Regions from separate parts of the Amycolatopsis speibonae genome, predicted to be linked through region 1. Evidence: riboswitches for the same ligand, from Rfam matches in the RefSeq annotation. Region 1 holds a riboswitch; each other region holds the start of a gene.
What was found. Region 1 has a riboswitch for S-adenosylmethionine ahead of ACFOSH_RS05560 (aminotransferase class V-fold PLP-dependent enzyme). Riboswitches for the same ligand answer to the same signal wherever they lie in the genome.

Region 2: another riboswitch for S-adenosylmethionine. It lies ahead of ACFOSH_RS17625 (methionine ABC transporter ATP-binding protein); the one in region 1 lies ahead of ACFOSH_RS05560 (aminotransferase class V-fold PLP-dependent enzyme).
Region 3: another riboswitch for S-adenosylmethionine. It lies ahead of thrC (threonine synthase); the one in region 1 lies ahead of ACFOSH_RS05560 (aminotransferase class V-fold PLP-dependent enzyme).

The regions. Positions count from the first base shown of each region.
Region 1 covers NZ_JBHRWK010000011.1:15,408-17,645, reverse strand. Annotated here, with positions in the region: gene ACFOSH_RS05560 (aminotransferase class V-fold PLP-dependent enzyme) at 1-961, opposite strand, end outside; SAM riboswitch class IV at 995-1,109, opposite strand; gene ACFOSH_RS05555 (M23 family metallopeptidase) at 1,238-1,921, opposite strand; gene ACFOSH_RS05550 (potassium/proton antiporter) at 2,064-2,238, opposite strand, start outside.
Region 2 covers NZ_JBHRWK010000024.1:19,000-21,237, forward strand. Annotated here, with positions in the region: gene ACFOSH_RS17625 (methionine ABC transporter ATP-binding protein) at 1-869, opposite strand, end outside; SAM riboswitch class I at 1,082-1,172, opposite strand; gene rsmA (16S rRNA (adenine(1518)-N(6)/adenine(1519)-N(6))-dimethyltransferase RsmA) at 1,420-2,238, opposite strand, start outside.
Region 3 covers NZ_JBHRWK010000002.1:152,893-155,130, reverse strand. Annotated here, with positions in the region: gene rpsT (30S ribosomal protein S20) at 1-61, shown strand, start outside; gene holA (DNA polymerase III subunit delta) at 114-1,097, opposite strand; SAM riboswitch class I at 1,233-1,365, shown strand; gene thrC (threonine synthase) at 1,378-2,238, shown strand, end outside.

The DNA of each region.
Region 1 (2,238 bases):
GTTCGTCCTCGTGGGCGACGATCGCGTCCCAATTCCCGGCCAGTGTCTCGCAGGCGACGCCGAGCGCGTAGACGCCGACGGTGTTGGGGGAACCGGCTTCGTGCCGCTCGGCACCGGAATTCCAGACCACGCCGAGGTCTTCGGAGTCGCGGGTGACGAGCTTCGTCGCGCCGCCACCGGCGAGGTACGGCTGGGCGGCGCGCAGCCAGTCGGCGCGGCCGATCAGCGCACCGGCACCGAAGGGCGCGTACAGCTTGTGCCCCGAGATCGCGATGTAGTCGACGTCCAGTTTGCGCACGGAGATCTTGCGGTGCGGTGCGAGCTGCGCCGCGTCGAGCGCGATCCGGGCGCCATGCCGCCGCGCGACGGCGGCGATCTCCTTGACCGGCAACAGTTCCCCGGTCACGTTGGAGGCGCCGGTGATGACGACCAGTCGCGGACCCTGCGGGCAGTCCGCGAGCGCTTCGTCCACAGCGGACACCGCGGCCAGACGAGTACGCGGAGTCTGGATCCGGCGGACGTTCGGGCCCTTCCACGGCAGCAGCGCGGCGTGGTGGTCGGTGTCGAACACGACGACCGACGTGTGCTTCGGCAGGCTGCGCGCGAGAAGGTTGAAGGAATCGGTGGTGTTGCGGGTGAAGACGACGGAGTCGGTCGACCGCGCGTCGACGAAGTCCCGCAGGATTCCGCGCGTACGCTCGTAAAGCTTGGTGGAGATCTGCGAGGCGAACCCGGCGCCGCGGTGGACGCTGGCGTACCAGGGCAGGAACTCGTCGACAGCGTCACGCACCTTGTCCAGACAGGGAGCACTGGCCGCGTGATCGAGGTTGGCGTAGCCGATGTCGCCGCCGGTGACCAGCGGAACCCGCAGACCGGCACAGGCCACCGTCGGGATTTCGTGCTCCACAACGGTTTCCGTGACAGTGACGGGGGTGCTGGTGCGTTCGAGAGCGAGAGTCATCGTCAATCCTCCGGGCCAGGGGACCCGACGAGGATCCCGCGCTTGCCCGTCGCACCACGCGACGAGCCAGGTCCTCACCCGGGGCACCCCACCGCGGAAGGAGGGTTGCCGGTCAGCTAGCCGGGGCTTGACGCTGACACTCGTGACCTACGAACGAAGTTAGCGGATGGGCGGCCGATCAAGCCACCCCTTGTCCGCATCTTGAGACGCCGCTCACGTACTCCGCAAGCGAAAAGAACCGTTGCCCGGCGCCGCGCCGCGCCGGGCAACGGGAGGTCAGACGCGGAATCGCCCGGGAAGCGGGACGACGGAACGCGAAGAGACCTCGGTCGCGGAACCCGAGTACTGCTCGGTGCCCGCGGTGAACTGCCAGCCGCCGAAGGTCTTGCCGTCGACAACCTCGCCATGGGCCTCGGCGACCTTGGTCGAGACCTCGTCGTAGGAGAGGCCGCTCCAGTTGCCCGCACCGACACCGAAGTCGCGCGAGTCCCCGCCCTTGGCGGCGGCCGCGGGCAGGGTCCACAGGGTGAAGTGCACGTGGGCGCCGGTGCTGCTGCCGCCGCAGGGCAGCGCGTTGCCGGTCCGGCCGAGGAGGTCACCAGGGGCGACCTTCTGGCCGTCGGTGACCGAAATGTCTTCCATGTGGTAGTACCCGGTCCGCCAGCCGCCGTCGTGGTCGACGGTCACCCAGTCGCCGCCGCCGCAGTGCTGGATCCGGACGGTGCCCGCCAGCGGGGCGCGAACCTTCTTGTCGGCGGGGCTGAGGTCGATGGCGTTCTTCACGCCGGAGTTCCCGTTGTCGGAGTGGATCCCCGCCGAGTAGATCGACTGGCCCGTGTCGAAGGGCAACCCGAACGCCGGGAACGCGCCGGCCGCGGCTGCCGCCGGCGCGGAAAGAACCACCCCGACGAGCGCGGCAGCGGCCCCCAGACCGGCGAACCGTGCAGGAAGTTTCGTCACCTTGCGTACTCCTTACCCCGCGACACTCACCCATTCGATGGAGTCGATTGCGGGGAAAGTAATCCAAAAGGAGTACAAAAGGGAACAACACGTAAGAAAATTTCTGAGATCAACCGACGAAAGACTGGCGCCGGTTAGTGACCTAGTGGCCGGATTCGCCCTTCCACCTGGCGAGGCGTCCGGCGCGGTCGACGGCCCGCAGGCGTCGTTCGGCCGCGTCACGGACGTCGGCGGTGGTCACGACGAGTAACTGGTCACGTTCCTGGAGCCGGGTGTTCTTGTTCGGCGTGAAGCCGGTGCCGTCGCGGACGAGGAGG
Region 2 (2,238 bases), on a different contig from region 1:
AGACCGCCCCCGATGGTGGCGAGTTCGACGTCGAAGCGACCGGCGGCTTCCGGCAGCAGCGCGCCGACCGATGCGAAGCCGACAAGCACGACGTCCACCGCGCGGTCGTACTTCGAAGCCTGCGCCCGGCCGGTCTCGATGGAGGGCAGCAGCGCCTGCGCGGTCCGGCTGTTCGGGTCGGAAACCAGGTCGAGCACGGATCCGCGTTCGATGATCGCCCCGGCCTCCAGGACCGCGACGTCGTCGCAGACACGGCGAACGACACCGGCGTCGGGAGTGGTGAGCAGCACGGTGACTCCGAGCTCGGCACGCGCACGGTCGAGCACGGTCAGGACCGCGCCGTACTCCTCGGGCTGCACACCCGCGGTCGGGTCGTCGGCCAAGAGCACGGACGGCCCGGCGGCCAGGGCCTTGGCGATGGCCACCCGGCGCAGCTGCCCCTCGGACAGGTCGCTCGGCCGCTGCCCTGCCCGGGGAGTGAGCCCGACCAGGTCGAGCAGGTTGCCGACCCGGTTGCGACGCTGCGGCCCATCGAGGCCGAGTTGCTCGAGCGGAGACGCGATGTTGCCGGCGATGGTGCGTTCGGCGAGCAACTCCGGTTTGGTGCTCACGACACCGACCTGACGGCGGATTTCGCGCAGCCGACGGCCGTCGAGGGTCCCAGTGTTGAGTCCGTCGAGGCGGACGACGCCTCGGTCGGGACGCTCCTGAAGCCCGATGCAACGAGCGAGGGTCGACTTGCCGGAGCCAGCCGGACCGACGACTCCGAACAGCGAGCCAGCCTGGATGTCCACGCTCACATCGCGCAGGGCGACGACGGGATTTCCGTTGAGGGGAAAGGACTTGGACAAGTTTTCGACAGTGATCACGAAAGGCTCCATGCAAATGGGGCGCCGCTTCTTTCGAGCGCGCCAACCGTCACCGAGTAACCGTCCGGAAACGGACGGATTTCAGAGGTAAGGGAAAAGACTCAGGCAGTAACGGTGGAGCGTCGACACGCACTTACCGTGCGGCGACCTTCATCAACGACACGTCGCCTGGTCAGCAGGAGCGGGTGGGTGACCCTGTTCATTAGGCACAGCCTCCATCGGTCCTGGCGGTAGCACCTGCCCTGTGGAGGGTGGTTGCTGCGACTTCGGCGAGCCAGGTCTCTCAGTCGCTCGGGATGGCTTACTGAGTAAAACCGATCCCACTGGATGAAAGCAAGCACGTAGGCGCAGATCACACGTCTGGTCGCGTCCACGATACAGGAACTGCTGTCCATATTTTGAGACAGCAACAGATACCTTTGTGCTACGACAAGGCCGCTGCCTGCTAAGACAGGAGTGGATCATGCAGATCGAGAAGAGGATTTACGCGCTCGTGCTGATATCGGCCGGCTCGCGTTCACGCGGTGCCGGTCACACCTGCAACAGGTGGTCAGCCCGCCGCCGCGGCGATCCGGGCGAACTGATGAACATCCAACTGCTCTCCGCGGGTCTTGGGGTCGATACCCGCTTTCTCGAGCAACTCCCCCGCGCGTTCGGCGGAGCCCGCCCATGACGCCAACGCCGCACGCAGAGTCTTCCGCCGCTGAGAGAAGGCGGCATCGACCACCGCGAACAAACGCTCACGCTCCACGGACGACACCACGTCGCCCCGTTCGAAAGCGACCAGTGCGGAGTCCACGTTCGGAACAGGCCAGAACACGGCGCGAGGCACCGCGGCGACCTTGCGCGCCTTTCCGTACCACGCGAGCTTGACGCTGGGCACGCCATAAGTCCGGCTCCCCGGACCGGCCGCCATCCGGTCCGCGACCTCGGTCTGGACCATCACGAGACCGCTGGTGAGCGACGGCAGCCCGGCGAGCAGGTGGAGCACGACGGGGACGGCGACGTTGTACGGCAGATTCGCGACGAGCGCCGTCGGCCGCGCGGGCAAGTCCTCCACCGTGATCCGCAGAGCGTCCGCCCTGACGACCGTCAGCCTTTCGGCCCCGCCCCGCTCGGCCACGGTATTCGGCAGCCGCCCGGCCAGCACGGGATCGATTTCGACCGCGACGACCTCGGCGCCGGTCGCGAGCAGGCCGAGGGTCAACGAGCCGAGGCCCGGCCCGACCTCCAGCACGACGTCACCTTCACCAACCCCCGAAAGGTCCACGATGCGGCGCACCGTGTTCGGGTCGTGCACGAAGTTCTGGCCGAGCTTCTTGGTCGGACGCACGTCCAGCTCGGCCGCCAGCGCCCTGATCTCCGCAGG
Region 3 (2,238 bases), on a different contig from region 1:
CCACGCCAACCAGGCCGCCAACAAGAAGTCCGCGCTCGCGAAGCGCGCGAACTCTCTCTGATCGGTTTTCGAAGGGCCCTTGCGACTCGCGCCGCAAGGGCCCTTCGCCATGTTCAGCGGCTTGTGCCGTGGGCGTCGACGACCTGCAGGACGGCACGTTCCAGCGCGTACTCAGGGTTGGCCGCAGCACCCTTGACCTCGGCGTTGAGCCGGGCGACGACCCGCATCGCGGTGGCGAGACCGTCCTGGCCCCAGCCACGGGCCTGCCCCTGCGCCTTGCGCACCTTCCACGGCGGCATCCCCAGCTCGCCCGCCATCTGGTTCGGGTTCCCGCGGCCGGCACCGGACACCCGCGCGATCGTCCGCACTGCGTCGGCCAGAGCATCCGCGACCAGCACATGCGGAACACCCAGCTGCATCGCCCAGCGCAGCGATTCCAGGGCCGCCGCCATGTCGCCGGCGACGGCCTTCTCGGCGACGGCGAACCCGTTCACGTCCGCACGGCCCCGGTGGTAGCGGCGGACCGCCTGCTCGTCGACCGTTCCACCGGCGTCCGCGACGAGCTGGGTCGCGGCCGACGACAGCTCGCGCAGATCCGAACCGACGGCGTCGATCAGCGCGAGCACGGCCGCACCGTCGATCTTCCCGCCGACCCGGCGGACCTCGTTGCGGACAAAGGATTCCCGCTCGGCGGCCTTGGTCAGTTTCGGGCATTCGACGATCTCCGCCCCGGCCTTCTTCAAGGCCGCGGGAAGCGCCTTCGCGGCCTTGCTCCGGCCGCCTCCGCTGTGCACGACGACGAGCACGATGCCGTCGGCGGGCGCCTTGACGTAGGCCATCACCCCGTCGGAGAGCTCCTGCGAGATGTCGTGCGCGGATTCGAGGACGATCACCCTGCCCTCGGCGAACAGCGAGGGGCTGACCATCTCCGCGAGGGCGGGGACTGTGAGGTCCGACACCCGGATCCGGGTGAGATCCGCCGTCGGGTCGGCCGCTTTGGCCGCGTCCGAAGAGGCGCGGACCGCGCGTTCGATCAGCAGCTCTTCCTCACCGAGAACCAGGACCAGCGGCGATGGGGCGGAAGCTTGCGTCGTCACGGTGACGATCCTCCCACTCCTCCTCTCGTGTGCTTTGTCCGGTGATGTGTTCCGGGCACGGTGGCCCCACCTGAGGCTCATGTCGTACGGTGTTGGCGAGGCGACGCGATCATGCGCGTGCCGACAATCGAATACCGCTCATCCAGAGGGGCAGAGGGAACGGCCCGATGAAGCCCCGGCAACCGGCGTCAGCCTGTCATTCCGCGATCGCGGGATAGCTGACGAACACGGTGCCAATTCCGGCCCGCCACGGCGGGGCAGATGAGGAAAGGACCTCGCGATGACCGCAACCCTCGGCACGACCTCCACCACCAAGACCCCGGATCTCGGACCGGCCGTCGAACTGGTGTCGAAGGAAGAGGGACACCGGCAGCCGCTCGCCCCCGAATTCGTTTCCGCCGAAGACTTCTCGCCGCTCGAAGTCGCCTACGACTTCGGCCGCGTGCGCCGTGAGGACATCGAAGCCGGGCCGAAGAACATCTGGCGCTACAAGAAACTCCTTCCCGTTCCCTCGAACGTCGAAGAAATCCCCAACACCGAGCCCGGCGCCACCCGGCTCGTCCAGGCCGACAGGCTCGCGAAAGCGTTGGGTGTCAAGAAGGTCTGGGTCAAGGACGACACCGGCAATCCCACCCACTCGTTCAAGGACCGCGTGGTCGCCGTCGCGCTGGCGGCCGCGCGCGAGTTCGGGTTCGACGTGCTCGCTTGTCCGTCGACCGGCAACCTGGCCAACGCGGTCGCCGCCGCGGCCGCCCGCGCCGGCTGGCGGTCGGTCGTGCTGATCCCGAAGACCCTCGAGCGCGCCAAGATCCTCACCACCGCCGTGTACGACGGCGACCTGATCGCGGTCGACGGCAACTACGACGACGTGAACCGGCTCGCCACCCAGCTCGCGGCCGAGCAGGAAAGCTGGGCGTTCGTCAACGTGAACGTCCGGCCCTACTACTCCGAAGGTTCCAAGACCCTGGCCTTCGAGGTCGCCGAACAGCTCGGCTGGCGGATTCCCCCGCAGATCGTGGTGCCGATCGCCTCCGGTTCCCAGCTCACCAAGGTGGACAAGGGTTTCCGCGAGTTCGGGCAGCTCGGCCTCGTCGACGAAACGCCGTACAAGGTGTTCGGCGCGCAGGCCACCGGCTGCTCC